4 regions of the Clostridium sp. JS66 genome follow, and region 4 is predicted to be linked to each of the others. Evidence: riboswitches for the same ligand, from Rfam matches in the RefSeq annotation. Region 4 holds a riboswitch; each other region holds the start of a gene.
The links. A riboswitch is a leader RNA that binds a small molecule or an ion and turns the genes downstream of it on or off. The one in region 4 is predicted to bind cobalamin.
Positions count from the first base shown of each region.

Region 1 (8,346 bases), 2.5 Mb from region 4:
ATAGCTATAGTTACTGTGCCATATATAATTGATGAAAAATAATAAAAGATGGGCTAATTTTTTAGCTCATCTTTTTTTATAATATTTGTTTTATACCTATTAAAATCAATATACATCCTGATATTATATTTGCCTTTTTAGTCAAATTCCATTTATTAAAAAACTCAGTAATATAGTTTCCAGCCCATAATGCCAAAAAGCTTATTACAGCAGAAAAAAAGCCTATAAAAAAAGAATTTAGCCCAATCATACCTGCACTCAGGCTTCCACCCACATTATTAATGGATAGTGCAATACCAAGAAATGTAGCTTCTTTAAAATCAATATCCTTAGAGTTATCTGCATCTGCAGTTTCTGGCTCTTTTAAAATATTATATATATTGCTATTTTGAATAGAACTCTCTTTATCTTTAACTTTATTTTCTTTTTTAAAGTAAGGTTCTAATATAATCCATAAACCAATGATTACAAGCATCGTCATGCTTAACATAGAAGATACTTTATTACTAAATGCCTGTGATACAGCATTTCCTGAAAAAGCAGCAATGGAAGATATAAAAAAAGTAATTACAGAAATCCATAAATTTTTTGGAGTTGTTATTTTTATTCCACGAATACTGTAAGCAATTCTAACACTTATATTGTCTAGGTTGTTTACTAGTGCAATAAAAATCGTATATATTAAGTGCATAGCAGTACACCCTCCTATAAGTTAGTACATTGCTATAATATGAAAATTTCATGAAATGTGTGAAAAAATACAAAGTTTATTCCCAATTAGTAATTTATTCAATATCTTTTATAATACTTATAAATATAGTAAAATTAGAATTAGGAGGTGTCAAAATGATTAAAAAAAAATTATTACCAGCAGTAACTTGTATTAGTATATTATTGACTATCAGCACAGTAAATGTTCAAGCTAAATCCATTTCATTTAAAACTTTAGATGGCGAAAATAGATTTTACACTTCAGCTTCAATAGCCCAGGAATATAATTACACTAAAAGTATAGATGCTGTAATTCTAGCCTTTGGTAATGACTTTCCAGATGCTTTATCAGGAAGTATGATTTCTAATAAATACAAAGCACCTATTCTTTTATGCGGGAAAACAGAAAGCGAAACTAGTACTGCATTAAATTTTATTAAATCCAATCTTTCAAGTTCTAAAACTGTATATATTTTAGGAGGTACAGGCGGAATAAAATTAGACGTTGAAAACTCATTGAAATCCTATGGATATACTGTAAAAAGAATAAGCGGTGAAGATAGATTTGATACAAATATAAAAGTAGTTGATGAACTTAATCCATCTAAAGGAACACCTGTCGTTATAGCAAGTGGTGATAATTTTCCAGACGCTCTATCCATAAGTAGTGCTGCAGCATCTAAAGAATATCCATTGATGTTAACATCTAAAGATTCTTTAACAGAGGCTGCTAAGAGAAAATTACTAGAGATTAACCCTTCAAAACTATATGTTATTGGAGGCATAGCTTCTATATCGGAAAAAAATCTTAACCAAATGAAAAACCTGCTGAATTTATCTTCTTCTGATGTAATACGCCTTGCAGGGGAAAATAGGTATGAAACATCTTTGAAAATAGCAGAATTTTTCAACTTAAATTCAGATACTGCTGTTATAGCAAATGGAGAAAATTTCCCAGATGCATTAAGTGGTTCTGCTCTTGCAGCTCTTAAATCTTCTCCTATAATTCTTGTAAACAATGAAGATGTTTCTAGACAAAAAACATTTATTGATAACTCCTCCTGTTCCAATTTAATATTTCTAGGTGGAGAATATTCCGTAAACAGTAAAACTAAAAACGCACTAACCCAAAATGATTCTAACAATGAAAATTACAGTGTAGACCTTAAACCTGTTACATCCACATTCTCAAGCTACAAGATTAGCCCTGAATCAGGGGTATCTGAAAATCTTATAAATACTACTTGGGATGAATATACTATTGGAGATAAAATAATTAGAAATCCTTATTTTAATAAAGATAACTCAAATAAAATAAATAAAAATTCAGTTGCTTTTAAGGATTTTGGTCAAGCAATTACAGATTGTACACCTATACAGTTTTTTACCGAAAATGGGGATTTTAAAATACTTCAACACTCATCAGATAAGAAACTATCTGTCGAATCTTTTAACAAAATTATATCCAATTCAGAAAGAGGTAATTTAGTATCTAAACAAGTTTATGAAGTATTAAACGGGTTCATTAAGAATGCATATGGCAATAATACAAAAATCTCCCTAGAAGCTGACGGATATGTACCTGATGCAGATGGTACTAATTGTTTAGGTCCATCTATTAATGTATCTACAAATAATAATTTAGATTACTCCATGATATTTGTAAGAGATGATTTAAAAAGTAAAGAAAAATTTAAATTCAGAAATGCTTTTCCAGAGTGTGATACTTTCTTATGGCTTTATAATTTAACAAATTCAAAAACAAGTATGCTTAATATTTTAAATTCAGATAAGTCTTTTAATCTTGATGATTTTGATAATTCAAAATTACAAAATCTTAGAGTTACTTTAGCTTCTACCTTTGGAATAGAACATTCAGATAAAATATTAAACTTTATTACAAACGAAATCACAAATAATAATTTTTCTAAAGGTGCTGTACATCGCGGGCCTTTCAATCCATACAAATTTGATTTGGACAATTTAACTATATACTTTGATGAAAGTAATTTCGTGTTAGGTTTTAAATATAACAAATAGTAAAAAAGCAACACTTACTTTTAAGAGGACAATTGACAAAGGACAGAAGACAATGGCGGAGAAAAATCATCCTTCACTGTCCTCTGTCCTCTGTCCTCTCAAAAGCTTGTGTCCCAATGTGATTATATTAAATCAAAATTTTACATACACAAAAATTAATTTCTTACTTCTCTAATATCTTTCCCATAAGCACTCCCATAATGGATGCCATCATTAGTCCTCTGGTCCACCCACTGGAGTCTCCTAAGCAGTGAAGTCCTTTTATATTAGTATCAAATTTGTCATTTAAATTTATCTTGTTGCTATAAAATTTTATTTCTGGACCATATAATAAAGTTTCAACACTTGCAAAACCTGGTACAACTATATTCATAGCTTTAATAAAGTTTAAAATATTAATCATTGGTCTATATGGAATAGCAGAAGTTAAATCTCCAGCTACAGCATCTGGCAAGGTATGCCTTATATTTGTTTGATCTAATTCTTTCTGCCAGGTTCTCTTTCCATCTAATATGTCTCCATACCTTTGAACTAGTATTCTGCCATTACCTAACATATTAACTAACTCAGCTACCTTTTTTCCATACTCTATAGGTTGATTAAAAGGTTCTGAAAAATTATGGGAACTCAATATAGCCAAATTAGTATTATCAGATTTTCTTTCTTTATAAGAATGTCCATTGACTATTGCTAAGTTATTATCATAGTTCTCCTGGCTGACAAAGCCTCCAGGATTTTGACAAAAGGTTCTAACTTTATTTTTAAAAGGTGCTGGATATCCTATGAGCTTTGATTCATATAAAACATTGTTTACCTTTTCCATAACCTCGTTTCTAATTTCAACACGAACACCTATATCTACAGTACCAGCAGAATGATTTATTTCATGTTTTATACACATATCTTTAAGCCAGTCTGCTCCTTTTCTACCTGCTGCCACTATTATTTTATCAGCATACAAGTCTTCTTTTTTAGTCCTAGTTTGTGAATCAGCTATTTTTATACCTTTTGCTGTTCTATCTTCAATAATCAAATCTTCAACTACAGTATCAAACTTAATTTCTATTCCAGAATCTAAAAGATATTTTTGTATTTTTAAATATATTTCTTGTGCTTTTTCTGTTCCTAAATGTCTTATAGGACAATCTACTAATTTAAGTCCTGCTTCTATAGCTTTTATTCTAATTGCTTTAACCGCTTCAGTATTCTCTAGTCCCTCTACCTTTGTGTCTGCACCAAATTCAAGATAAATTTTATCTGTATATTCTATGAGCTCTTGAGCTTTGTCAGTTCCTATTAAACTTGGCAGATCTCCTCCAACCTCATAGCTTAATGATAATTTACCATCTGAAAATGCTCCTGCTCCTGAAAAACCAGTTGTTATATGACAGTAAGGTTTACATGAAACGCATTTTTTCGTTTTTTCTTTAGGACAATATCTCTTATCTATACTTCTTCCTTGTTCAACCATTAAAACTTTCTTATTAGATTTTTGTCTAACTAGTTCCAATGCAGTAAATATTCCTGATGGACCAGCTCCTACTATTATTACATCATACTTCACAATAATCATCTCCATTACAAAATCATTAATTATTTTTCCCTTAATAAAGAAAATATTATTACATTTTCGTCAACAATTTAGTTCGTACCATTGCGAACAATATATATTTTTTTCAAATGGATCATCTTTAATTTTACATCTTTCACACATTTACTTAAAGGAAAATTCAGCATAGAAAAGCATGAAAGTTGTAGTCTAAATAAGCATATGCACTTATAGCCTACAACTATTTAAGGTAGCTCGGTAGAGACATCCAGCCCGTATTGCTAGATTTATACAAGTGAACATTAAACAATATTCTCTTAAAAAAGTTCTTATTACAAAGAAATTTTACTCTATATTTTCGTAAAATGCAATAGTTTTTTATATAACTTCTTTTACTAAACACATTATTCTTATAATATAAATTATACAATTTAAATAGAGCGATAACATCAAAATAGTGTTATAATTAATTTAATAAAAGTTTTAGGTACTTATTAAGTTTAACAACTTATGAGTTTAAAAGGGAAATAGGTTAAAAGCCTATGCGGTCCCGCCACTGTAAGGATGAGTATATTAACATTATGCCACTCAGTAATGGGGAAGGCCTTAATATATGATGAATCTTAGCCAGGAGACCTGCCTAAAATTATAGATATTGATTCACCTTACGCGGATAAGGGGATATTAGCACATTTTTGCTTTTAACCATTATTCGTTTGGATAATGGCTTTTTTAATTGTTTTAAAATACGAAGCATCTTTTTATTTGTATATAAAAAAATCAAATTAAGGAGGAATATAAAAATGTATAAATTGAAAAAAACATCTTTTATTTTACTTATTGTTTTCCTATTTGCTTTTTCAGCAATTGGATGTAATCAAAACAGCTCAACTTCTTCAAATGAAGATAACAAACAAGTTGAATCAGTAAAAAATACTACTTATCCACTTAAAATAAAAGACTCACTTAATAGAGAGGTAACTATAGAAAAAGAACCTAAAAAGGTTATATCTATAGCACCCAATATTACAGAAACTATTTATGCTCTTAACAAAGAAAATACCTTAATAGGAAGAACTGATTTTTGTACATATCCTAAGGAAGCTAGTAAAATTCAATCTATTGGTGGACTTACAAATCCTAATATTGAAAAAATAACTAATTTAAAGCCTGATATAGTTATAGCTTCCAATCATTTCAGGGAACAGGATTTAAAAAAATTAGAAGAGCTTAACATAAAGGTCGTAGTGCTTTCTGGTCCTGAAAGCTTTCAAAGTACATATGACATTATAAGAAATGTGGGTAAAATCCTTAACGCTAATGATAACGCTAATTCTATAGTTTCTAATATGATAAAAAAAGTGGATTATGTAAAAGCAAAGGTTAAAGATAAAGGTACTCCAACTGCTTACTATGTAGTAAGCTTTGGTAAAAGTGGTGATTTCACTGCCGGTAAAGATACTTTTGTAGACACAATGATTACTACAGCTGGTGGAAAAAATACCGCTTCTGATGTAACTGGATGGAAATATAGCTTAGAAAAACTTATTGAAAAAAATCCGGATATAATTATATGTTCAAACAAGTTTAATTCAAAAAATCAAATTAAAGTACAAGAAGGATATAAGGATCTAGATGCTGTAAAAAAGAATAAACTTTTTGAAATTGATGAAGATATTATTAATAGGCAGGGTCCTAGATTAGCTGATGGTTTAGAAGCTTTAGCCAAGACAATCCATCCTGATGCTTTTAAATAGTATATTTACAGAAGGGATTTAGTTATGAATTTAGATGATAAGAAAAAAATGATAAGATTCATGTTTCCAGTAAGCATAATTCTGTTATTTTGTATAATGCTATTGTCCAGTACTTTTGGAACAGCAAATATATCTTTTACTGAAACCTTAAATGTAATTTTAAGCAAAATACCATTTTTAAATAATTTTATTTCAATATCTGAAATACCTAAAAATCATATACTAATAATATCAAAAATTAGACTACCTAGGATATTTCTTTCTGCTCTTATTGGTATGGGACTTTCCATAGTTGGTGCTTCTTTTCAAGCAATATTTAAAAATCCAATGGCAGATCCTTATATTCTTGGTATATCCTCTGGTGCAGCTCTTGGAGCTGCTCTTGGATTTATATTTAAATTAGAAAGCTCTTTTTTAGGATCAGCTTCAATTACAATAACAGCATTTATAGGCTCAATTTTAACTACAGTAGTTGTATATACCATTGCCAAAGTAAGAAACAAAATACCTACTAATACCCTTCTTCTAGCCGGTATATCTGTAAGCTTTCTTTTATCCTCTCTTATTTCTGTTATTATGGTATTTAACAGAAATGAAGTTGAAAAAATTGTTTTTTGGACAATGGGAAGCGTTTCTTCTGCAAACTATAATGAAATCATTTTGCTGCTATGTTTTTTGTGTGTTGGCATTTTTATAATAATAGCTCTTTCAAAAGATTTGAATATAATACTCACAGGCGATGATACTGCTAGAAGCTTAGGTGTAGAAGTTGATAAAGTAAAAAAAGTAGTATTAATTGTTTCTTCTATGATTGTTGCTGCTTGTGTATCTGTAAGCGGAATAATAGGTTTTGTAGGTCTCATTATACCTCATGTAGTGAGAATACTTTTAGGACCGGACAATAAAATTCTGCTTCCCTTTTCATTAGTTTTTGGAGCTGCATTTATGGTAATTTCGGATACTTTAGCAAGAACGATAGCCGCTCCAGCTGAAATACCTGTAGGTGCCATAACCGCTTTATTTGGAGCTCCTTATTTTATATATCTTTTAATTAAATCAAAAAAGAAGGTGATGTAATGGAAACCATAGGCTTTCCTGAAGTTAAAGTTGATAATTTAAGCTGTCGTTTTGGAAACAATGAAGTGCTTCATAGTATTAACATAAATTTTGAAAAAAATAAATTTTATAGTATTTTAGGTCCAAATGGCTCTGGAAAAACCACACTGTTGAAAAAGCTTGGAAAAACTTTAGAATCTAATAAAAAAACTATTTTTATAGAAAATAAGGACGTTATAGACTTTAAAAATAAAGCTCTAGCTAAAAAGCTTGCTGTAGTACCTCAAAATACTATTTTAGATTTTGATTTTTCTGCTTTAGATATTGTTCTTATGGGAAGATCACCACATGTTTCTAGATTTCAACAAGAATCAAAAAAAGACTATGATATTGCTGAAAATGCAATGAAAATAACCAATACTTGGCACTTTCGTGATAAATATATAAATCAGTTGAGTGGAGGAGAACAGCAAAGAGTTGTTATTGCAAGAGCTCTAGCCCAAGATACTGATATTATACTTTTAGACGAGCCTATATCTCATCTAGATATACACCATCAAATTGAAATCCTAGATACTATTAAGTCTTTAAGCAAAAAAGTAACCATTATAGCTGTACTTCACGATTTAAACCTAGCAGCACAATATAGTGACTATTTAATTTTAGTAAATAAAGGTTCAATTGCTTTTCAAGGAACTCCTGAAGAAGTGCTCATAGAAGAAAATATTAAAAAAGTTTACGATATAAATATGTGTATGATAAAAAACCCTGTAACAGGTAAACCATACATAATTCCTATTGGCAGTGTATAAAATTTTACAAAAATCAAAAAACCCTATAAGAATTAATTCTTATAGGGTGTATAGTACAAATTTATACTACTTTCTGAATCCTCTTTGTTGCTTTCTAGCTCTTCTACAATCAGGACATCTTTGTGGTTCATTTTCGAATCCTTTTTCTTTGTAGAATTCTTGTTCTCCTTCAGTGAATATGAAGTCTTTTCCGCAATCTTTACAAACTATTGTCTTATCTGCCATTTCAACATCTCTCCTTTTAATTTTAATATTAAGATTTAAAAACTGATCTAAACTATGTTCCTTAAAAGAGGAAATGTTGTTAACCGTATTAAATCTCTTTTCGTAATTGTTTTATTTACATTACTCATTTACTATACCACATTTAAAAACAATTATCAATGGTAAAAAATAAATTATTCACATTTACTATTTTCTA
Region 1 covers NZ_CP131467.1:358,088-366,433, reverse strand. Annotated here, with positions in the region: gene Q6H37_RS01785 (APC family permease) at 1-42, shown strand, start outside; gene ytaF (sporulation membrane protein YtaF) at 77-691, opposite strand; gene Q6H37_RS01775 (cell wall-binding repeat-containing protein) at 847-2,751, shown strand; gene Q6H37_RS01770 (NAD(P)/FAD-dependent oxidoreductase) at 2,915-4,315, opposite strand; purine riboswitch at 4,512-4,615, opposite strand; cobalamin riboswitch at 4,769-4,959, shown strand; gene Q6H37_RS01765 (ABC transporter substrate-binding protein) at 5,104-6,057, shown strand; gene Q6H37_RS01760 (FecCD family ABC transporter permease) at 6,082-7,134, shown strand; gene Q6H37_RS01755 (ABC transporter ATP-binding protein) at 7,134-7,925, shown strand; gene Q6H37_RS01750 (zinc-ribbon domain-containing protein) at 7,992-8,150, opposite strand; gene Q6H37_RS01745 (MarR family winged helix-turn-helix transcriptional regulator) at 8,324-8,346, opposite strand, start outside.
Region 1: another riboswitch for cobalamin. It lies ahead of Q6H37_RS01765 (ABC transporter substrate-binding protein); the one in region 4 lies ahead of Q6H37_RS19345 (response regulator).

Region 2 (8,346 bases), 630 kb from region 4:
GTTATTTGCCAGCGGTGGTTTGGAAAAAAATAAGAAAAATTCCAATAGAAAGCTTAAAGAAATATTATATTGCTTTCTTTTCAGTATTAACATTATTAGGAGTATTTAATACTTTAGTGATTATGAATATGCAAAATTCTTATTTAGGAAAAATGTTTATGCATTTTGGCAAAAAAGCACAATATCTTGGAGTTGGATTTGTATTAATTGGAGCAGTAGCATTTGTTCTTCTTATAATAAACAATATAATAAATAGGCGTAATGATATTAATTATGGTTATGTTTATGATAACTTCTTTAAAATAGTTATCGCTACGGGAATAGCAGGAATTATAGTGTCTACCATAAATACCTATTTTATACTAATTTTCACACCAGCCGTTGCAACTAAAGGATTTATGATCTTGTGGATTCCAAGGATGGTAGAAACATTAGTTTTGACTGTTGTAAGTTCCTATGCAATATCAATACTCATGTACTCTTATAATGCTCTTTCAGGTAGAGTGCCTAAAAAGATATAAGATATGTAATAAAGAGATAACTTGTCACTATACAACTTAATGTGTATATTGACTTGTTATTTCTTTTTATATTTACTATATTATAATAAGGATTAAATAAATTTCTAATAGATTTAATTAAGTTAATTAGAATGGTTCTCATGTTAATTTGAGTTAAAATGGTAGTAAGACGAGGAGGAATTTAATTGAAAAAAGCTTTTGTAGTTGATTTTGATGGAACTATAACAGTACAGGATGTAGGATTTTCTATAATAAAGCAGCTGGCAGATGAAGGGTGGAAAGAAATAGGAGACTTGTGGGTAAGCAAAAAAATAGGAACCGCTCAATGTGGTAAGATGCAGTGGGATTTAATTAAACATGATGAAGAATACATAAAAAATTTTGTTAGAGAATTTCCCATAAATAGAGGATTTAGAGAGTTTGTTGAGGAAGTAAAGAAAAATTCCTATGAAATGATAGTAGCTTCTGATGGATATGATATTTACATAAATGAAATATTGAAAACATATGGTTTTCAAGGTCTGAAAGTTGTATGTAACAGCGCAAAATATGATAATGGTTGGAAATTATCTTTTTTAAATTCATCTGGAGAATGTGGATTTTGTGGAAATTGTAAAAAAAGAATAGTAGATGATTTAAAAAACAGAGGATATAAGGTTTATTATATTGGAGATGGTCATTCGGATATATGTGCGTCTAAAGATGCAGATGTAGTTTTTGCTAAATCTTTTTTAAAACAACACTATGAAAATAAAGAATTACCTTATCATAACTTTGATAATTTTTTTGATGTTTTAGAATATATGAAAAAAAATTAAGCTAAATACATGTAGAATTACAATTGTTATTTGTGTTGAAGCAATTGTTTTAAAAAATAGTAATTTCAGAATATTATGTTGACATAATTTGAAAAATAATGTACAATTTTAATTGTAAAATTAAATAGTGAAGTGTTAGGTTTATAACGTTAATTAAAAGGGAAAGTGGTGAAAATCCATTACAGCCCCCGCTACTGTATACGGCGACAAATTCTATATCCACTGGATCCTATGGATTTATCTGGGAAGGAAGAAGGAGGAAGACCCGTGAGTCAGGAGACCTGCCTAGTACTGTTTACTGCAATCTTTCGGAGGGAAAGAAGATGCATAAAAACTGTTATTTTATCTAAATTAACATAACCTAATTAAAAACGTACAAGGAAATTAGTTATGTTTAGGATAAACAGTATGTGTGCTTTTAAATTTGATTATTAGGAACTTCCAGAAGAAGTTCCTTTTTATTTTTATTGGAATAGTTTTGGCAATTAGTAGAATTTTTAGTAGTACGAGCACCATTATCGTTTTATAGGCTACGATTATTTATGTAATAAAAGGGGTGTAGTTATGTCAAAAAAATATCAAATTTCTTTAGGAATTTTTATTGCAATATTATGTATTCCTAAAAATGTGTTTGCAATGCACATTATGGAAGGATTTCTTCCACCAAAATGGTGCATTACATGGGGAATTGTATGTATACCTTTTATTGTGGTTGGATTATTTTCTATAAAGGAAAAAATAAGGTTAAATCCTAAAACAAAAATGTTAATAGCTATGGCTGGGGCTTTTGCTTTTGTTCTTTCTGCTTTAAAAATACCATCAGTAACAGGAAGTTGTTCACATCCAACAGGAGTGGGACTTGGAGCTATACTTTTTGGACCTACGGTTATGAGCGTTTTAGGTGTTATAGTTCTTATTTTTCAAGCATTACTTCTTGCACATGGAGGATTAACAACTTTAGGTGCTAATACATTTTCTATGGCAGTTGTAGGACCTTTAGTGTCATATTTTACATATAAATTACTAAAAAAATTAAAAGTATCACAATCTATATCAGTATTTTCTGCAGCAATGCTGGGAGATTTAATGACATACGTTACTGCATCTTTTGAGTTAGCATTAGCATTTCCAGATGCTACAGGTGGAATTGCAACATCTGTAATAAAGTTTATGGGTATATTTGCTGTAACGCAAATTCCATTAGCAATAAGTGAAGGAATATTAACAGTTATAGTTTTTAATCTTTTAAGTAATTATAACAAGCAAGAACTTATAGAATTAAATGTTATACCAAAGGAGGCTTAATGGTATGCATGTACAAACTAAAAACAATAATTTATTGAAAAAAAATTTAATATTAGCTTTCCTTGTAGTAGCCATTACTGTAGTCCCTATGTTGTTCTTAAAGCATGCTGAATTTGGTGGTTCAGATGATCAGGCAGAAAAGGCAATTACACAAATTAAACCTAATTATAAACAATGGGCTTCACCAGTTTGGCAGCCACCAAGTAGTGAGATAGAGAGCCTTTTATTTGCACTTCAGGCTGCTGTCGGTTCAGGAGTTGTATGTTACTATTTTGGATATATGAAGGGAAAATCTAAAAAAGACGGAAGTGAAAAATAATGATTTCTATAGATAAATTGGCATATGTATCAGAACTTAGAAAAGTTAATCCTATGGAAAAATTTATGTTTTCTATTTTAACTATGATATTGTGTATATCTTTAAATAATATAGTATATTCAATATTAGTAGTATTATTTATGGCAGCTATAACTATTTTTAAAGGTAAGATACCAGCTAAATCTTATGGTGAATTGATTTTAATTCCTTTAGTGTTCCTGGTTATTGGAATTGTTACAATAGCAATAAATACTGTTGGAGATAGTAAAGAAATACTATTTAGCTTTCACATTTTTAATATTAAACTTGGATGTACAAAAACAAGCTTTCTTATGGCTTCAAAAATATTTTTTAAAGCACTTGCATCAGTTTCATGCTTGTATTTTTTAGCACTAACAACTCCTGTATTTGAGATTTTAACAGTGCTTAGAAAATTTAAGGCACCTAAGTTATTTGTAGAACTAATGGGTCTTGTGTATAGATTTATTTTTGTATTACTTGATACAGCTAACATGATTTTCATATCGCAGAATTCAAGACTTGGATACTCAAAAATAAGTACAGGTTATAATTCTTTAGGAAAATTAGTTACTTCGCTTTTTATAAGTTCATACAAACGTTCACAAGACATTTATACTGCTATGGAATCTAGGTGTTACGATGGTGAAATAAATTTAATAGAGGATAACTTTAAAATTTCATACAGGAATATATTTGTTATAATAATTGTAGAAGTAATATTAGTAACTATAAGTTTGAGCAAGAATATTTTTGGGGGAATCATTTAATGAGCGAATACATAATTGAAACGAAAGATTTAAGCTTTAATTATCCAGATGGTACTAAAGCTTTAAAAAATGTAAATATTAAAATAGAGAAAGGCAAAAAAATATCATTTATAGGTGTTAATGGTTCGGGAAAGTCCACATTATTTTTAAATTTTAATGGAGTTTTAAAGCCAAGTAATGGTGATCTAATATATAAAGGTGATATAGTAAAGTATAATTCAAAATCCTTATTGCAATTGAGAAAAAATGTAGGAATAGTATTTCAAGATCCAGAAAACCAACTTTTTTCAGCTAGCGTATATCAAGAAGTTTCCTTTGGAGCTATGAATTTGAAGCTTGAAGAAACTGAAGTCAGGAAAAGAGTTGATGGAGCTTTACAAGGTATAGGTATGTATGATTATAGAGAAAAAGCTGTTCATTTTTTAAGCTATGGTCAGAAGAAAAGGGTATCAATTGCAGATATACTTGTTATGAATCCGGAAGTAATAGTATTTGATGAGCCTACTTCCAGTCTTGATCCAAAACATTCTAGCCAAATTGTTGATATATTTGATAGTATCAATGAAAAAGGAATTACAGTAATACTATCAACACATGATGTAGAGCTAGCTTATTCTTGGTCAGATTATATTTTTGTTATGAGAGATGGGGAAGTAGTTAAAGAAGGTACTCCTTATGAAATATTTTCAGATGATAAGCTTATAAGTGAGTGTTATCTTCAAAAGCCTTTAATTCTTGAAATTTTTCAAAATTTAGTAAGCAGTGGAAAAATAAAATTTGAAGAAAGTGTGCCTAGAAATAAAAAGGAGCTTTTGGAAATAATAAATTCAAAATAACTTATTTGTATAGTAGAATATAAGTTAAAAAAGGTTGTGAAGATATGTCTCACATTTCAAATAAAGAAGCTTATAAGAGATTGGAAGAAAGAATTAATAGATTTCCACAAGGTGCGCCGCCTTCAAAAACATTATATAAAATACTGAGTATGCTTTTTACAGAAAAGGAGGCAGAACTGGTGGCAATGCTGCCTATAAAGCCTTTTACTATTAAAACTGCAAGCGAAATTTGGAAGATAAGTGAAGCTAGCACTGAGAATATCCTTCAGAAGCTTGCTTCAAAGGCTATTCTTATGGATATTGACTATGATGAAAAAAAGGAATATTGTCTTCCACCACCTATGATTGGATTTTTTGAATTCTCCCTTATGAGAACTAGAGATGATATCGATCAAAAAACATTATCAGAGTTGTACTTTCAGTATTTAAATGTAGAAGAAGACTTTATCAAGGATCTATTTTTAGGGACAGAAACAAGATTCGGAAAGGTTTTTGTGCAGGAAGGAGTTCTTTCAAGAGAAAATGAACTAGAGATAATGGATTATGATAGAGCTAGCAATGTGATTAAAGAGGCTAGATTTATTACTGTAAGTATGTGTTTTTGCAGGCATAAGATGAAACATTTAGGAAAACAGTGTTATGCACCTATGGAAACTTGCTTAACATTTGGGAATAGTGCATACACTTTAAGTAAAAATGGATATGGTAGGGCTATAGATTCAGTTGAGGCTTTGGAAATATTAAATATGGCATATGAATATAATCTAGTTCAATGTGGTGAAAATGTTAGAAATGGATCAGTATTTCTTTGTAATTGTTGTGGCTGTTGCTGCGAAGGTATGTTGGCAATTAAGAAATTTGGATATTTGACTCCTATTCAGACTACTGCATTTCTTCCAGAATTTATAGAGGAAAGTTGTATTGGATGTGGTAAATGTGCAAATGCATGTCCTATAGATGCTATAAAAATTGATCCTGTAACAAAAAAAGCTAGAACAGATGAAAACGTGTGCCTTGGATGTGGTATTTGTGCTAGAAATTGTCATAAAAAAGGTATATATCTTAAACATAGGGAAAAACAGATAATAACTCCAGCTAATACAACTCATAGAATTGTACTTCAAGCTATTGAAAAAGGTAAACTTCAGGAGCTTATTTTTGATAATAAAGCTCTTTTAAGCCATAGGGCTATGGCAGCAGTTTTATCAGCTATTTTAAAACTTCCACCTGTAAAGAAAGCTATGGCAAGTAAACAAATGAAATCAGTGTATTTAGATAAATTGCTAAGTGGAAAATAATCTTTGTAAGTTTTACAGAGTTTAAAATTGGATAGAATTATAAATGAAAAACTATTTTTAAGTTAGATAGCACTTGATAAGTTAGGAGAGGTGAGAGCCTCTTCTTTTATTATTAACAATATTCTATTTATATTTTCAAATTTTTTACCAATGAATAAGTAAATTTCAAAATTCGAGTTAAAATGCCAGCGAAATGTGGAAAAATAACTAAAATTTTGTTAATATATTTATATAGCATTAAACTTATTTGTATCTTTAATGTAAATTAAGTTTATTACAAAGGGAGAATTTTATGAAAAATTTTAAATTAGTTATTCATAGGGTAACTTTTTTGATTATGTTATTGATTGTAAGTTTAGCTCTTTTAGGGGTTTTTATCAACAAAGATAGAGAAGAATTAAATAAAAGGCCTGTAGCTAAATCTGGTGTATTAGATTTAAGGGATTGGAATTTTAAAAAGCAAGGAATAGTTAAACTGGATGGACAGTGGGAATTTTATTACAAACAGTTGTTGACACCTGAGGATTTTAAAGTTGAACAGAAGGTCAAGAAAACAGGACTAATTAATATTCCAGGAAGCTTTAAAAATTATAAATTTGGAAATGAAAAACTAAATTCTCAAGGATATGCAACCTATAGATTAAAAGTAATTGCTAATGATTCAGAGGATTTATATGCTATTAAAACTCAATTTATTCAAGCAGCTCATAAGCTTTGGGTAAATGATAAAATAGTTGTACAGTGTGGAGAAGTAGGAAAGACTAAAAATGAAACTGATGGAAAACTTGCCACAAGACTAGGTTCATTTTACAACAATACAAATGAGTTTGAAATAGTACTTCAAAGTAGTAATTTTCAATATGGTGTGCCAGAAATTGATAGTATATTACTTGGAAGTGAATCTCAAATTAGTGAAGAGAGAGCTAAAAAAGTAGGGTTTGATTTATTTTTATTTGGAATTACTTTGGCAGCTGCTATATATAACTTTATTTTATTTATAAGAAGAAAAAAAGACAAAGCTCCTTTATATTTTGCTGTGGTATGTGTATTAATTTGTTTAAGAACTTTATTGGTAGGAGAAAGACTAATTTACTGGGTATTTCCTAACATGAACTATATTATCAATGTAAAATTACTCTTATGGACTTTCTTTATATATATACCAGTACTTATATTGTTTATGAGTAATTTTTATACTGAGCTTATAAGTGAAAAAGTAGTCAAATTTTCAAAGATTTTAGGTATAACTTATTTTTTTCTTATATTAATATTACCTCCAATATATTATATTAACTTGATATTACCTGTTGAAATAATATCAGATTTTATAATTTTATATATTGTAAGTAAAATGCTTTATATGCATATTATAAAAAAATCTAATAATGCAATTGTTATTATTGCTATGATTATTTTTTTAGGAACAAGAATAAATGATATTTTATATGAATATTCGGTAATTGATACAGGGTCTTACGCTCCGATAGGAATTCTTATTTTTATTTTTGCTCAATCATATGTGGCATCTGATAAATTTTCAATGGCTTTTTCAAAGATAGAAGAAATGACGGAGAGGCTTAAGTCAGTTGACAAAATGAAGGATGATTTTTTTGCAACTACATCTCATGAATTGAAGGCACCATTAGATGGAATTGTTGGACTTTCAAAAAGTCTTATAGATTGTAATTCAAAGCAATTGAGTAATGATGAAAAAGAAACATTAATTTTAATTAAAAATAGCGCTAAGAGATTATCCAATCTGGTAAATGATATATTAGATTTTTCAAAAATAAAAAGTAATGATATAAACTTAATAATGAAGCCTGTAGATATAGGGCAGCTTATAAATATGGTGACAAAATCCTTTAAATCATTTATGAGCAATAAATCAATTGAAATATTGAATAAAGTTGAAGAAAGTATTCCTTATGTTTATGGAGATGAAAATAGAATTCAACAAATTTTATACAATCTAATAGGAAATGCAGTAAAGTTTACAAATGAAGGACAAATAGAAATTTCTGCTGCTGAAAAAGGTGACTATGTTTTTATTACCATTGAGGATACAGGTGTAGGAATAGATGAAAGTGATATTTATAAAATTTTTCAGCCTTATAATCAAGTTGATGGTATAAATAAGCAATATCATGGTTCTGGATTAGGATTATATGTAACTAAAAAATTAGTTCAGCTTCATGGTGGTGAATTAGAAGTAAAATCTACATTGGGAGAGGGGGCTAAATTCACTTTTAATCTACCTAAATTATCTATGAATATTGAAAAAGATGATTCTATAGGTGAATTAGAAAATTATGATTGTAGCGAAAATTGTAATAAAAAATTAGAACAATGTAAAAGTAATGGCAAAATTCTAATTGTAGACGATGAGTCTGTAAATATAAAAGTAATGGGAAATTTTTTGTCAGAGGAAAAATATACGATTATTACCGCTGCAAGCGGC
Region 2 covers NZ_CP131467.1:4,767,327-4,775,672, reverse strand. Annotated here, with positions in the region: gene Q6H37_RS21980 (ECF transporter S component) at 1-521, shown strand, start outside; gene Q6H37_RS21975 (MtnX-like HAD-IB family phosphatase) at 707-1,339, shown strand; cobalamin riboswitch at 1,460-1,643, shown strand; gene Q6H37_RS21970 (energy-coupling factor ABC transporter permease) at 1,904-2,644, shown strand; gene Q6H37_RS21965 (energy-coupling factor ABC transporter substrate-binding protein) at 2,649-2,963, shown strand; gene cbiQ (cobalt ECF transporter T component CbiQ) at 2,963-3,751, shown strand; gene Q6H37_RS21955 (energy-coupling factor ABC transporter ATP-binding protein) at 3,751-4,587, shown strand; gene Q6H37_RS21950 (4Fe-4S dicluster domain-containing protein) at 4,632-5,885, shown strand; gene Q6H37_RS21945 (ATP-binding protein) at 6,178-8,346, shown strand, end outside.
Region 2: another riboswitch for cobalamin. It lies ahead of Q6H37_RS21970 (energy-coupling factor ABC transporter permease); the one in region 4 lies ahead of Q6H37_RS19345 (response regulator).

Region 3 (8,346 bases), 2.9 Mb from region 4:
CTTTCTATAGCATTGCCTTTAACTACAAAAGAACTTAAACATATAAGTATTCCAGTTATTCTTGCAGGAATAAAATTGAAAACATCATCTACCTTAGCTGGAAAAAATCCTATATATCTATATTTTTCATTCATATATCCAAGCATTGAATCCATGGTATTTATAGCTTTATACATCATTGCCAAAGGTGCTCCTCCAATTATTGCATAAAATAATGGTGCAATAACCCCATCTGAAGCATTTTCAGCCACTGTTTCAACATCAGCTCTTATTATCTCATTATCACCAAGCTGTGTTGTATCTCTTCCAACTATATATGAAAGCATTAATCGAGCTTTCTCTATATCTTTATCCTTCAATGCATGATAGACCTTTTTAGCTTCTTTACTTAAACATTTTGCTGCCAATGTAGTCCATATTATCAACACATTAACAATATGAAATAACCAAGGCAGTGAACTTGCTAACTTTAAAATACCAAATGTTATAAAAAAGCTTATACCCGCTACAATTATTACAATAAGTCCGCCAAAAGCTTTAATACTTCCATTAGATTTACATAGTTTTCTTCCTTTTTTATCAAGAAACCCTATAAGTTTTCCTATATATATAATAGGATGCGGCAACCAATTAGGATCGCCTATTAGCCAATCTATTATTACAGCTAAAATTATATCTAATATATTCATTGCCATGAAAGATGCTATCAAAATACATCACCCCATTATTTCTTCATTCCCATAATATTATATATACTTGTTATATCCATATTTTGCCTAACTATGTCTGCAAGTCTATCAAGTTCTTTTTCTCTTAAATTTTCATATACATAAGATTTTTTAGTTTTCATACCTTTTTTTGATCTTATTTTATTTAAAATATATTCTCTAAAATCTACACCATCAAAAACTCCATGTATATAACTTCCTATAACATTTTCTTCATTATTTACAGCACCATCCTGAAGACAAACCTCTTCTCCATTCTTATCTGTGATTTCAAATAAAGGTTTTGCTTTTTCACCATAAGTACATATTCCCATATGTATTTCATAGCCATATACATCTATTTTTCTTTTTTCTGTTGAAGCTTCATTCTTATATACATCAAACTCTCTTATACTTTCTGCTTTTACCCTTGTAGTGACCTTTTCTTCCTCAAATACAGTATCTATATCCAAAAGACCCATAGCTTCTACCTCTGGAACTTCTGTTTCTACACCATAAGGATCTTTTATTATTTTTCCAAGCATTTGATATCCGCCACAGATTCCTATAACTAAACCATCTTTGCTGTATTCCTTTATGTGTGCTTCTATACCGGATTTTCTAAGCTTAAGTAAGTCCTCAATAGTATTCTTGCTTCCTGGAATTATAACTAAATCTGGATTTCCAAATTCTTCAACAGTTTCTATAAATCTTACTGATACATCCTCTTCACTCTTTAAGGAATCTAAGTCTGTAAAATTAGATATGTGTGGAAGCTTTATTACAGCTATATCTATAGGTGCTGTCACTCTCTTGTTAAACTCTACTGCACCATCTTCATCTTCTAATGCCAAATGAAAATAAGGAATTACACCTAGACATGGTATTTTTATTATATCTTCTAGCATAGTAAGTCCTGGTTTTAATATTTCCACATCGCCTCTAAATTTATTTATTATTGTACCCTTAACTCTCTTCTTTTCTTCCTCATTAAATAGAACCATGGTTCCTGCTAAAGATGCAAATACTCCTCCTTTATCTATATCCCCAGCTAACAAAACAGGTGCATCTACAATTTCTGCCATACCCATATTTACTATGTCTCTATCTCTTAAATTTATTTCTGCAGGACTACCTGCTCCTTCCATAACTATGATATCAAACTTTTTTTCCATTTCTTCAAATTGCTCTTTAAGCATATCCCTAAATTGTAATTTCATATTATGATATTCCATAGCAGTACTATTACCATATACTTTTCCATTAACTATAATCTGACATTTTTTATCAGAAGTAGGCTTTAAAAGTATAGGATTCATATATGCTTCTGGTTGAAGTCCTGCAGCATAGGCTTGAAGCACTTGTGCACGCCCCATTTCCTTACCATCTAGAGTTATATATGAATTTAAAGACATATTTTGCGACTTAAAAGGACATACAGAATATCCATCCTGCGTAAAAATTCTACAAAGTGCCGTTACTAGTATACTCTTTCCTACTGATGATCCTGTGCCTTGAATCATAATTTTAGCCATACCAATCATTCCCCTCTCAAAATTTGTATAAACGAAAAAATTGTCCAAAAGTGCTCCATGCAATATCCCCATATTTTTAACATATTGCATATTGTTTGACTTTTAAGACAATTTTCTTTACAAAATAAAAAACCGGCAAATGCCGGAAGTACTATATTAAAAGTCCTTTCCCTCCGAAAGCATATGTTTTAATCAGGCAGGTCTCCTGGCTTATGAATCATTCTCCCCTTTGCCTTCCTCCAATATTAATATAGAGTGGCCAGTAAAGGTTTGTCCTCAATTACAGTAGCGGGGGCTGCTGCGGAATTCAACCGCATTCCCTTTTCACCTTGTTAAAAGGCACCTGAAGTTACAATATTCTCTTTTATAAATTTAGTTTATTACAATTAAGTTACTCTGTCAATAATTCTACTTTATATTATAATGAACTAAAAAATCGTTATCATTGATCACAGAATTATAATCATCATCTCTTACAATAGTATGTTCTTCTGAGAAAACTAAAGCCCTTTTAAATACATCTTGTACATATTCAAAATCATGGGTAGAACAAATTATAGTTTTACCACTGGAATTTAATTTTATCATAAGATCTTTCAAAAATCTTTTTCCTTTAGGATCTATACCATTCATAGGTTCATCTAAAACTAAAACCTCTGGATTTAAAGCTAAAACACTAGCTATAGCTACCCTCTTTTTCTCCCCACCACTTAAATTATATGGTTCTCTTTCTCTAAGATCCGCTACATCTAAGAGCTTTAGGCAATCTTCAACTCTCATATTCACTTCTTCTTCCTTTAAACCCATCTGCCTTGGTCCAAATGCTATTTCATCATACACATTAGAACAAAAAAGTTGTGCATCTGAATTTTGAAATACAAAACCTACACTTTTGTGAAATAATTTGCAAAATTTATTATCTTCTAACTTTTTGCTATTTATTTCTTCACCCTTAAAACAGTATTTTCCTTTTTTTGCGAATTCTATTCCATTTACAATTTTCAAAAATGTGGATTTACCACTGCCATTAGGCCCTATTAAAGCTACAGCTTCCCCTTCTTTAATACTTACATTTATATTTTTTAGTACATCTGCATTTTTGTATTTAAAATAAACATCTTTAAATTCAATCATCCTTATCACATCCTAGCAAAATAAAAATACATTAATATAATTACTATATTTATTATAACATAAGCAAAATCCTTAAAAGAAAAACTAAAGCTTGAATAAGACACATACTCTCCTGTGAATCCTCTACATTCCATGGCGGAATACATTTCATCACCTAATTCCTTTGATTTTAAGAAAAGATTTCCCATTACTTTAGATAAAGAAGAGTATTTACCACTATTTACACCTATAGATCTTAACTTTAGAGCATAAATCATTTCTAGAGAAAATTCTCCAAGAATATAAATATATTTTATGGTTATATCGAACACTAATATGAATATATCTGGTATGAAGAAGTTTTTAAGTGCTTTTGTTATGTCATGCCACTTAGTAGTATAAGATAAGATATTTATAGCTAATATAGTACCTATTACTTTTAAGATAAGAAGTATACTATTTCTTACATTTCCCATCATTATAGAAGGTATAATCATAATAAATGTAAAAATTGGTACCACTATGCTTACTGCTAAAATTTTTTTTATGTCTTCTATGTCTAATAAACTCAAAGTAAATAGCATATATACATCCACAACTAATATGTACATAAGATTCTTAGACATTGACAAAAATATTATGTTTATAATTGTAAAAATCAATTTTATAGATGGATTAAGCTTGTACATAAAATTATTACTAACTTTGTTGCTTCTCTTTATTAATGATAAAATACTTAGAAGTCCCACTATAGTTTTATCTATAAAACTATCTTTGTCAGCTTTAGGTACATAGTCATCTTTCTTTAAAAGCCAGTCTCCCATTACTATTACACCTACTTATTACAAATTATTTTACATATACTCAAAATATATCATATATAAAAACTTAATGCAATTAATTTAAAACTTATTATATTACGTATAATAATTGTAAAATATTAAATTAATTAATATTTATTTTACATTTTGCATATATTTTAGGAGGATTTAAAATGCTTTTGTAGAATATGTGTTATTAGTGCATCATTATACAACAGTTTATTTTAATAATAATGAAAGGAGTTCTCACTGTGTTAAGTTCTGATTATTCTTGTTTATTTTCAAATAACTCTAATAATAATTTTATTGTTAATACAGATCTTTCTAATGATAAAAATATGATTAATACAATTATAGACAATGTTCCTATAGGAGTTATAATTTTAGACATCAAATTTAACATAATACTTTGGAATTCCGTACTAGAAAAAATGTCAAACATATACAATAAAACTGTTATAGGAAAAAACTTTTTTCAGATTTTCCCCAAGGTATTTACTAAAGATATCAATATTAAAATCAAAAACATTACAAGTACTAAAGAAACTATAATATTAGATAATCTTTCAGTAAACAATTTCTTTTCAAGTAAACATTACAAATACTGTAATATAAAAATTAGTGCTTTAGAAAATAAATCTTCAATATCAAATGGCATAATGTTTACCTTTGAAGATTGTACTGTACTGCAAAATGTAAGATATGAATTAAATAAAGAATGTTCTATTGTTAAAACCTTAATCAAAAAAATAAAAGAAGATAAATTACACTTAAGTAAGATGCAAGAAATTGACAAATTAAGGACAGATTTTTTTACCAACATCAGTCATGACCTTAGAACACCATTAAACATAATTCTAAGTGCACTTCAACTTATGAAATCTTTTAACAATTTAAACTGTAATGAAGAAAAGTCTTTTAAATATTTTAAGAGCATAAAACAAAATTCTTTAAGATTATTAAAACTTATTAATAATTTAATAGATATAACAAAAATCGATAGTGGATATTTTGAAATTCGCACTGGCAATTACAATATAGTTAATATAGTTGAAGATATAACACTATCTGTAGCTCAATATGTAGAGAATAAATCTATAACTCTTACATTTGATACAGATACAGAAGAAAAATTTATGGCTTGTGATCCTGATAAAATAGAAAGAATTATGTTGAATTTAATATCTAATGCTATAAAATTTACAAATCCAGGTGGACATATATTTATAAACATGTTTGATGAAAACGATCATATTGTTATTTGCGTAGAAGATACTGGTATTGGCATACCTGAAGATGATTTGGATATAATTTTTGAAAGATTTCGTCAGGCAAATAGAGCTTCAGCAAGAAACTATACAGGAAGTGGCATAGGATTATCTCTTGTAAAATCCTTAGTTGAAATGCATGGAGGAAAAATTTCAGTTAAAAGCACTTATGGAAAGGGTACCAAATTTGTTATAAGACTTCCTGTTACTATAAAGGAAACCGATAACGCACCTACACAAAATATTAACTTTAATAAAAGTCATATTGAAAAAGTAAGTATAGAATTTTCTGATATATATACATCATAAATTAACTTTAGCACAGGATTAGTACCTGTGCTTTTTTTACAAAAATTTTTTTATTTTAAAACCTTATAAATTACAGCCTTCACAAAATATATACCATGTTCCCATAGCTACAGCTGTACCTTTTGCCTGTTCCTCTAATAAAAAGTTTTTTAAATTATTTTTATTTACCAAAACAACTTCTATTTCCTCTTCTGATTCAAGATGTTGTTTAGGATTTAAATTTTCTTCTATTGTCTCATCAATTTCTGCATTAGCTACACGCACAGTATCCGTCAATAGTGCTGCATTTGAATATAATTCAGGACTTATAGTTTTTATTTTTCCTACATATCCTGTTTCTTCTTTAAGTTCTCTTAAAGCCTCCTTTTCTAAATCTTCACCTTCTACTAATCCTGCTGGAAATCCTAAAATATAATTATTTATAGCTGGACGATATTGTTTTATCATTAAATATCTGTTTGATGGAACAAGTTTAGGTATTATGACCACAGTTTTACTAGTATTAGTCCTTTCTATACTTTCCCACTTTACAGTTTCTCCACTTTTACTCTTATAGGTTGTTTGCTTTAATGCCAACCATTTCCCTTTATACAAAGTTTTTTCTTCAATTTTTTTCATAATCAATTCACTCCAATCTTGCAAAAATCTTAGTCAATATCACTAATCATATTCTACTATACTATGTTTAAATTTTACATATTTTTATTATAAAAAAACATATGAGAAATATCTATGTTATTACGGGCGTTTATGCTTATATTAAACCAAATTGCTATTTTTTGATCTTGTTCCTGCAGCAGCTTTCTAATAAAAGGATTTATATCAGATTTCAAAAGGATGTTCTTTGCTTAACTCATTTAATTTCATAAGCACCTCTAATTTATACATTTTGTATAAATTATTCTTAAAAAATCTACATTCTGCAAATAGAATTAAAAATTTCCATTTGCTATAATGTAATTATATCAAATGGTTGGTAAATTACAACGTTTTCTGCTGGTTCTTCTGTTACTTATACAATAATAAAAAATGTATAAATTCAGTCAGGAGAATTAGAGATTATGGTATATCCTTTCAATTGATGCAACAGATACATATCCTAATTATGGTCAATTAAATGTTGTGAACAGCTGAGAGGTTACACTGCCCTAATGTAAATGTTTAACATGACTTTTTTCGGTGTAGGATGATGAAAATATCATATGCAAAAACATTGTAAAAGCACCCAATCTGATTTTTCTGAATGTTGTGTTATTTCTATTAACTATGTGTACAATGGGTGATATAAGAATGAAAAAATAAAGTACAAATCAAAGAAATTTAAAGTGTTGTAGTACTAATTGATATGATTGTAACTTAAAGTAAATGTTTAAAAAAGGGGTGTATATTATGATAGTAATTGGTGAAAAAATTAATGGAGCGATTCCTTCCACGGCTAAAGCCATTGCAGCAAAGGATGCAGAATTTATAAGAAATCTTGCAATAAAGCAAGCAGAAGCAGGTGCAGATTTTATTGATGTTTGTGCTTCAGTGGATGATGGAATCGAACTGGAAACAATGAAATGGCTTATAGACATCGTACAGGATGCAACCGATGTTCCCATTGCAGTGGACAGCCCTAACGTTCATACATGCGTAGAAGCCATGAAATACTGTAAGAAACCAGGCCTTTTCAATTCCGTATCAATGGAAGGGGACAAGATTGACGTGGCATTTCCTGCAATCGCTGATACAAAATGGGAATGTGTTGCTCTTTTGAACAGCGACAAAGGAATCCCTAAAACTGCTAAAGATCGTTTGGATGTATTTGCAGATTTAATGGCAAAAGCAAAGGAATACAACATTGATCCATCTAGGATGCATATTGATCCCTTGATTGAAATGCTATGTACATCAGAAGATGGGATCACCATGGTAACCGAAGTTATGAAAAAAATTAAAGAATTGTATCCTACTATTCATGTTGTTGGAGCCGTTAGTAATATCTCCTTTAATATTCCAGCTAGGAAAATTGTCAATCAGGCATTTGCAGTATTGGCTATGAATGCAGGAATGGACAGCTTTATCCTTGATCCACTAAATCAGGATTTAATAGGGATGTTGTTTGCAACAGAAGCACTATTAGGTGAAGACGAGTACTGCATGGAATATATTAGAGCATACAGAGAAGGAATATTTGGTAAAAAGAAATAATTATATAAAATAATAAGGAGGAAAAGATAATGTCTAAAATTGAAGAAGTAAAAGCTAATGTAGAGAAAGGTAAAACTAAACTTATTAAAGGATTGGTGCAGGAAGCACTAGATGAGGGAAGCAAAGCAGAAGATATACTTCAAGCTATGATCGACTCAATGGGTGTTGTAGGCGATAAGTTCTCAACAGGAGAACTATTCGTACCTGAAATGCTAATAGCAGCAAAAGCAATGGCAAAAGGTGTAGAAGTGCTTAAACCTCATCTTGCAAGTGGTTCTTCATCTTCTTTAGGAACATGTATTATTGGAACAGTGGCAGGCGATTTACATGATATTGGAAAAAATTTGGTTTCAATGATGATTGAAAGTACTGGATTCAAAATAGTAGACCTTGGTGTAGA
Region 3 covers NZ_CP131467.1:1,277,939-1,286,284, reverse strand. Annotated here, with positions in the region: gene cbiB (adenosylcobinamide-phosphate synthase CbiB) at 1-695, opposite strand, end outside; gene Q6H37_RS06120 (cobyric acid synthase) at 725-2,242, opposite strand; cobalamin riboswitch at 2,420-2,604, opposite strand; gene Q6H37_RS06115 (ABC transporter ATP-binding protein) at 2,651-3,376, opposite strand; gene Q6H37_RS06110 (energy-coupling factor transporter transmembrane component T) at 3,382-4,179, opposite strand; gene Q6H37_RS06105 (ATP-binding protein) at 4,428-5,753, shown strand; gene Q6H37_RS06100 (NUDIX hydrolase) at 5,817-6,371, opposite strand; gene Q6H37_RS06095 (methyltetrahydrofolate cobalamin methyltransferase) at 7,143-7,946, shown strand; gene Q6H37_RS06090 (corrinoid protein) at 7,976-8,346, shown strand, end outside.
Region 3: another riboswitch for cobalamin. It lies ahead of Q6H37_RS06120 (cobyric acid synthase); the one in region 4 lies ahead of Q6H37_RS19345 (response regulator).

Region 4 (8,346 bases):
ACCTTCCATAATGTGCATTGCATTTGCCACTGGAACTACTCCAAAGGTCAATGCAAAGACTGTAATAATAGTTAAGAGCTTCTTTTCTTTTTTGTTCATTTTATTTTCCTCCTTATGTTAAGTTAATTTATATTTAATCTAAGCCAAAGCACCTAGAAAAGACATCTGTTTTTCAAGCATTTTATTAAATTCTTCAGTATTTTTAGGATAAAACTTTGTATCTTTTATAAAATGATTTTCTACAAGGGATTCATAAACCTCCAGCATAGTTGGCTGCTTTAAATTTGCCTGTTTTAAAACTTCCTTGTTTTTGAAAATTTCTAGTGGTGTTCCATCTGCTATAATTTTTCCATGGCAGAATACAAGAACTCTTTCCGCCCATCTGTAGGTGAAATCTACATCATGAGTTGAAATAAGCATTGTCTTACCTTCAAAAGCAAGCTTGTCTAAAACTTCTTCTAACATCATGGCATTTAAAGGGTCTAGTGCTGCTGTAGGTTCGTCGAAAATAACGATTTCTGATTTCATAGCAATAATATCTGCAATAGTAACTCTTTTCTTCTCGCCGCCGCTCAAATAATGAGGAGGTCGATCCTTGAAGTCAGAAATATTCATATATGTGAGAGCTTCATCAACTCTCTTTTTTACTTCTTCCTTTGGAAGTTTTAAATTCATAGGTCCAAATCCAACTTCTGCCATAACCGTAGATGCAATAATTTGGTTATCTGCATCCTGAAATACAATTCCAATGTTCTTTCTAAGCTCCTTTAAATTCTTCTTATTAACCACTGTATTCCGATAAATGACTTTTCCACGTTCTGGTGTAAATACGCCATTAATATTCAAGAAAAATGTAGATTTTCCAGATCCATTGGAGCCAATAACAGCAATTTTTTCACCTTCATGAATATCCACACTTACACTCTTCAATGCAACTTTTCCACTTCCATAAACATAATGCAAATCTTCAACCTTTAATATTGTTTTTTCCATAATAGCTCCCCCTTATCTCGTAAAACTCCATATTACAATTAAAAAAATTATGAATGCTGCTGCTGAAACAATATGTATTGTTTCCACCTTTTTATCTTCCTCATAAAATATTAGTTCCCCATCATAGCATCTGGCCTCCATAGCATCATAATATGAATTTGCCTTTTTCAGTGAAGTAACCAGCATATTACTTGCAATACTTCCAAATGTATAACAGGAGGTTTTAAAATCACAGTATCCCTCACGAGACTCTGCAGAGTTTTTCATCTTACTATATACATCCATTAAAATAAAAATATATCTATAAATCATATTCATAAGTTCTATAATAAGCTTTGGCACATGTGCTTTGCGAAGTACATAGATAATTTCAGAGGATGGAGTTGATAATGTCATCATCTGCAGTGCACTAATAGCTGCAAAAACCTTTAATATCAAAAATACAGCTTCCTTAAGTTTTAAATTAGAAGTGAATACATAGGCAAAACCAAGATACAGATTATATTGTCCTAAGGGCTGCCTTGAAAAATCAATGGCAATAGTAAAAGTACCCAATAAAATAAATGCTACGGGAATTGTCATTATTGACAAATATTCATGTAATGGAAGTTTCCCTTTTACAACTGTCACATAGGTCATTGCAATAATCACCATAATGGATACATATGGATTGTTAAGTACAATGCAAAGAATTAATATCAAAACAGAAAGTGCTACTTTAAAGGTAGGATTCCAATGTCTTATTTTTGAACTATAAGAATAAAAGTCAATAGAAAATCCTTCACCGTGTTTATGACCAATTCTATGATTGTGGTTTTTATTTTCATGATTATGATCATCATTATTTCCAATTTTAAAGAAAAACAAAGCTATCAAAAACATAATGCATAAAATAATAATTGTTTCCATATCGCACCTTCTTTCAATTTTTATCCATGTCAAAATAATGGTTTTTAAAATTCCTATTTTTTAAGTTTCTATATTATATTTGGAATACTTTTGGCTTTGATACTTATTTTCTTTACGAAATCAATTATTTCTTCAATTGAAGTCGTTTTATTTTCATAATTTTCATCAGATCTCTCAATCATAATTATTTTAATTCCTAATTTTCTAGCTGCACTTATTTTTTCTATAACGCCCCCGGTATTACCACTATCTTTTGTCACTAAAACAGAAGCATTGCAATACTTAAATATCTCCTCATTTAACTTTTCACTGAATGGTCCTTTCATTGCTATTATATTTCTTGAATTGAATCCCAGTTCTTCACATTTTTTTAACACCATCCAATCTGGAAGCACTCTAAGGTATACTCTGTTTCGATAGTCAGGAATCTTAGTGAAGGTTTCAATTTTTTTACTTCCTACCGTTAGTACGATATTACCTTCATATTCCAGGATGCGTTCATATGCTTCTTTATAATTTTTTACCTTTACAACGTCATAATCCTCATATACTACCTTTTCTCTTAGAAACCTAATATATGGTATTTCAGTCAGTTTACAAGCACTTATTACATTTCTAGATATGTCTACTGAAAAAGGATTAGAAGCGTCAATTATACACTTTGGCTGTACTTTATCTATCATATCAATGACGCTAAACTTATTGATCTTTCCCTGATAAATATCAATACTATCATCATGATCAATCAACTCACTGCCTAACTTAGTGGTGACCATTACGGTAACCTTTTCACCAATTTTATAAAGCTTGTTTATTATTTGCTTAGCATCCATTGTTCCTGCAATAACTAATACGTCTGACATAATTACCTCCAAAAATATTAAAAATAAATCATATATATAAAAAAAACTCATTGTCTCTCAAAAGACAATGAGTTAATACTAAAAATAGGCACACTGTATTAAACCTCCTCTATCTCTCGTAGAGTAACAGGTATTAAAACAGGCAGGTATTCTGGCTCAAGCATCATCATCACCTCTTGCCTTCCCGATTATTCAGTGGCATTCTCAGAGGGACTCCTCTTTTACAGCGGCGGGACCGCGTGGGATTTTCACCCATCTTCCCTTTTCACCGATTTGTAACACTTCTTGATTACAATCGACACCTATTTAAACTATTATATTGTTCAAAAATATACAAATTCTATCAAAATTTAATCTTTATCACACTAAATCTTCATATAAAAATTACCATATTACATGTTTATATAATATCTATTAAATATATTTTTGTCAATATTTTATACAAAATCCAAGAAATTTTTACTATATTAGTCAATATGTCATACGAACTTTCATAAATCCAAGTTCTATATGTTATAAAAAAAGGTACACTTACTAAAAAGTAAGTGTAAAGTAAGTTTTATAAAGGGATTAAATATATTTAAATTAACACTATATAATAAAAGAGGCTCCTTTCGAAGTCTCTAATAAACAATTATAAAATACATATTCTGCTGCATCTAATACTGCTAATTTTAAGTTAAACTCAAAATACAACGGTATTAAAATGACACTATTTATGCATTTTCTCTCCCTCCGAAAGACTATGACAAAAGCAATAGGTAGGTCTCCTGACTCACGGGTCTTCCTTATTCTTCCTTCCCAGAGAGATATCTCTCCAGTGGACATAGAACTTGTCTCCGTATACAGTAGCGGGGGCTGCAGTGGATTTTCACCACTTTCCCTTTTAATTAATAAATAAACCTAATACTTTATTATTTAATTTTACAATAATAATTGTATATCTATTTTTGAATTATGTCAATCTTTTTATAATTTAAAATATTTTATCAACCTTAATAATTTATTCCTATAACTTTATCCATAAAATATTCTCTATTAGGATACATATGTCTTCTTATTGTTTCTACTAATTGTTCAGTTCTAGTAGATTTCAATAGATAATCATTTGCCCCTATCCTTATGGCTTTTTGTACAAGATAAAAATCTTCACAAGCACTTACAAATATGATAATTTTATTTTCATCTCTGTTTTTTATTAATTCTGCTGCACGTAATCCATCTAGTATTGGCATTTTTATATCCATAAGAATAATATCAGGATTCAGTTTTTCATTCATTAGAATTGCTTCTTTTCCATTACAGGCTTCTCCAACAATATCAGCCTGATGTATTCCATTTAGTATAATCATTTTAGAAATTTTTCTTTCAAAGTATTCATCATCAACAATTAATATTTTACACATAGTAGTTCTCCTCCACTTTCCCTTTTACCTTCTAATAACATGAAATTATAGAAGTTCAATGTCTAACGAAACACCTTTTTATGACTAAAACATAAAATTTCTCTACAATGAAAAATCCTTTTAACGAAAACGTTAAAAGGAAATAATACAACAAAACTTGTTCAATCATACAGAATCAACAAAAACATCATTATAACACTTCCCCTATCGCTCGTAGAGATATTTGTGTAAAACATAGGTAGGTCTTCTGACTCAAGATTCATCATTTTAGCACGCCTTCCCAATACATAAGTGGCATAATGCACTAAAACTCATCTATTACAGCTACGGGATAGTTCAGGATTTTCACCTGATTCCCTTTTAATTAATCAAAATAGATTAAACCTATATTTTTTGCTTATTCAATTTAATCTTAATTTATACCTATTAGTCATTAATGTCAATAATATAATTAAATTTTATTATTAAACTTTCACTCTCTTATTAGGATTATTTATAGGTATAGATGCTATTAATTTTTTGGTATAAGAATTTTTGATCTTATATGCTTTGTCTTCATTATCTATTTTTTCTACTATTGCCCCTTTATACATTACCATTATCCTGGAGCAAAGATATTTTACTGCACTTATATCATGCGAAATAAATAATACCCCCATACTATTTACCTTTATTAACCTTTTTAACATATCTAAAATAGCTGCTTGAGTACAAATATCTAAGCTAGATATAATTTCATCACATATCAAAAATTCAGGTTCTAAAAGCAGTGCTCTGCATATGTTTATTCTCTGTCTCTCCCCACCACTAATATCTAGTGGATATTTAGTTAATATTTCATTTTTTAAATTGGCAAAGGAGATTATATCTTCAATTTTTTTAATTTTTTCATTTTTAGAGATATTACAATGATTATTTAAAGGCTCAAGTAAAGAATCCAATACCTTCATATTTGGATTAAGTGAAGTCATGGTATCCTGAAAAATTATTTGACAACTTTTCCTAAAGGATTTTATTTTTTCTCCTTTAAAACTCCAAATATCGCTGCCTCTAAAATTTACGCAGCCTTCAGTAGGTTTCTCTAATCTCATTATTAAACGTGAAAGAGTACTTTTTCCACATCCACTCTCTCCCACTAATCCAACTACTTCTCCAATATCTACATTAAAGGAAGCATCATTTACAGCCTTTATACTTTCATCATGAGATTTAATCAATGATAATTTAGTTTTATATACTTTAGATAGGTTATTTACTTCTATTAACATACTTCCAATACCTCTCTATCAAAAGTTGCCTTTATCAACGAAATTGTATAAGAATGCTTAGGCTTATTAAAAATCTCAAATATATTGCCTTTTTCAACTATAGAACCATCCTTCATTACAATTACTTCATCAGCCATTTCTGCTACTACTCCAAAATCATGTGTTATCATAAGTATTGTTGTATTAAACTTTTTTTGTATAAGCTTAAATTGTTTTAATATTTCCTTTTGTGTAGTTACATCTAACGCTGTTGTAGGCTCATCAGCTATTATTATTTCAGGCTCCATAAATATTGCTGCAGCAATCATCATTCTTTGAATCATACCACCACTTAATTGAAAGGGATACTGCTTCAAAATTACAGCTGGATCTTCTAAATTAAGATTTTCCATTATACTACAAATTTTACTTTCAAATTCTTTTCTATCTATAGTCATATTACTTGATATTAAATCATAAATCTGTGTTTCCATAGTTAATGATGGATTAAAACAATTTATAGGATTTTGAAATATAGAAAATATCTTTTTTCCTCTAACCTCTCTTATTTCTCCATCTGTCATTTTAATAAGGTCTTGTCCATTAAATAGTATACTTCCTCCTGAAATATAGGCACTTTTAGGAAGCATTTTTATAATAGACATAGCTGTCATACTTTTACCGCTGCCACTTTGTCCTACAATACAAGTTATTTTACTTTTTTTCACTTCAAAATTTATTCCTTTAACTACTTCTTTAATTCCTTTTTCAATTTTAAAAACAGTATTCAATTCTTTAACTTCTAAAATATTTTCCAAAATCTCACCTCTTATTTCAAATTTAAATTTTAAGATTCTACTTTCTTACCAATGCATATATAGTATTCATTGAAAAAGCTAGTAACTTGATGTACTGCTCTTTAGAGACTTTTCAAGAGCATATACAATAATAGGTATTAGAATAATTTGTATCACTATACCAGGTAAACCTTCAATAAAAAGTCCACTTGTCACTATACTCAATTTAAAAGGCTTGCTCATTATAATGTGAAGTAATACAAAAGTTCCTAATATATTTATTAATCTGCCTAAAATCATGCCTGAAATTAAGGAAGGATATATGCTCATCTTAAATTTGTTATAAAATATTGAAATAAATAATCCATAAGAAGCAAGTTCAAAAATCATTATATAAACAAATGGAAATGGCGGCATTCCTGTAAAGGCATGACTAAGTAGTGGCATTAATACCCCTACACACAATGCATAATAAGGCTCTAAAACAAATGCTCCAATTAAAATTGGAATATGCATTGGTAAAAATATACTACCTGCATCTCTTACACCATGAAACAAAAAAGGAAGTATTAAGCCTAAAGCTATAAGTAAGGCTCCTCTTATCATTTGCTGTAAGTTTGAAACTCTTTTCATATATAAAACCCCTCTCTAATCTATCTATTTTATCTATGCATAAGTAACTTTCTTTTTTAAATACTCACCAATAAAGTTAATACACAACATAGAAATTATTATGGTGATACCAGGGAAAACAACCACCCACCAAGCTCCTGATAAAATATCATTTTGTGCATTATTGAGCATGTTTCCCCAGGAAGGTGTGCCTTGAGGTACTCCTATTCCTAAAAAACTCATAGATACCTCCATAAATATGGACTGAGCACAATTTAAAGTAGCTATTACAACAATGGCTGGCATACTATTTTTAAGAAGATGGTTGATTAATATCTTCCAAGTAGGTGTTCCCATAACAATAGCAGCTTTAACAAAATTCTTATCCCTAAGTTCTGCAAATTGTGATCTCACTATTCTTGCAGTAGCAAGCCATGATGTGCATCCTATTACTAATATAATACTTACAAGACCACCTCTTATAATGGTTTGAAGTGCAAGCATTATTATTAGAGCAGGTATAGCAAGAAATGTATCCAAAAGTCTCATCATACAGTTATCTAATCTTCCTCCAAAATAGCCGCTTATTCCTCCATATAGGATTCCTATTGTAGTTGATATTATTACGGAGAAAATTCCAACACTAAGTGAAACTCTTCCTCCATATAGGATTCTTGAAAATATATCTCTTCCCATGGCATCAGTGCCCATTATGTTAGAATTACTTGGACCTTGAAGTACCTTTGATAAATTTACATCATAAGGACTATTATGAGCTATAAAAGGAGCAAAAATTGCTCCAAAAATTACGATTAAAAGTATAGTTATCCATACAACATGTGATTTATTTTTCATTATGTCACCTGCTTTCTCAAGGAAGGATTTATAGAAAGCTCTAGTATGTCTGTTATAATTATACTTATAACTACCATTACTCCTGTTATAAAGATAGTTCCCATTAGTAATGGATAATCTTTAGAATTAGCAGCTTTTACACTTATCATACCTAAGCCCGGCCAGGAAAAAACCGTTTCAATCATAACTGATCCCCCAAAGAAACCAGGTATGGTTATACCAAGATAATTTATAAATGGTACTAATGCATTCTTCACAATTCCTTTCATTATCTTTCTTTCTTCCATTCCATTTGCTCTACATGCAGTTACATAATGACTGTTGCTCTCTTCCTTAACCTTTTCTTGAACAAACCTTGCATAGGCTCCAACATGTGCAATAACCATTACAGAAACAGGCATTACAAGATGTTTTACCATATCAGCTATATTACCATCTCCATCTACACTTCTGATTCCTGATGAAGGAAATATACCAAGCTGAACTGAAAAAACTATTATGAATAAAAGGGCTAACCAGAAGGAAGGAATAGAATAAAATATAACACTTAATGAGCTTATAAATTTATCCCAAAAGGAACCTTCATTAAAACCTGCCTTCAACCCCAATGTAAGCGATAAAATTAATATTAAAATTATTGAATTTGAAAATAACATTAAAGTAT
Region 4 covers NZ_CP131467.1:4,134,842-4,143,187, forward strand. Annotated here, with positions in the region: gene Q6H37_RS19325 (energy-coupling factor ABC transporter permease) at 1-99, opposite strand, end outside; gene Q6H37_RS19330 (energy-coupling factor ABC transporter ATP-binding protein) at 139-993, opposite strand; gene cbiQ (cobalt ECF transporter T component CbiQ) at 1,006-1,902, opposite strand; gene cobK (precorrin-6A reductase) at 1,971-2,765, opposite strand; cobalamin riboswitch at 2,889-3,086, opposite strand; cobalamin riboswitch at 3,508-3,687, opposite strand; gene Q6H37_RS19345 (response regulator) at 3,761-4,171, opposite strand; cobalamin riboswitch at 4,391-4,574, opposite strand; gene Q6H37_RS19350 (dipeptide/oligopeptide/nickel ABC transporter ATP-binding protein) at 4,636-5,439, opposite strand; gene Q6H37_RS19355 (ABC transporter ATP-binding protein) at 5,433-6,236, opposite strand; gene Q6H37_RS19360 (ECF transporter S component) at 6,315-6,848, opposite strand; gene Q6H37_RS19365 (ABC transporter permease) at 6,882-7,682, opposite strand; gene Q6H37_RS19370 (ABC transporter permease) at 7,682-8,346, opposite strand, start outside.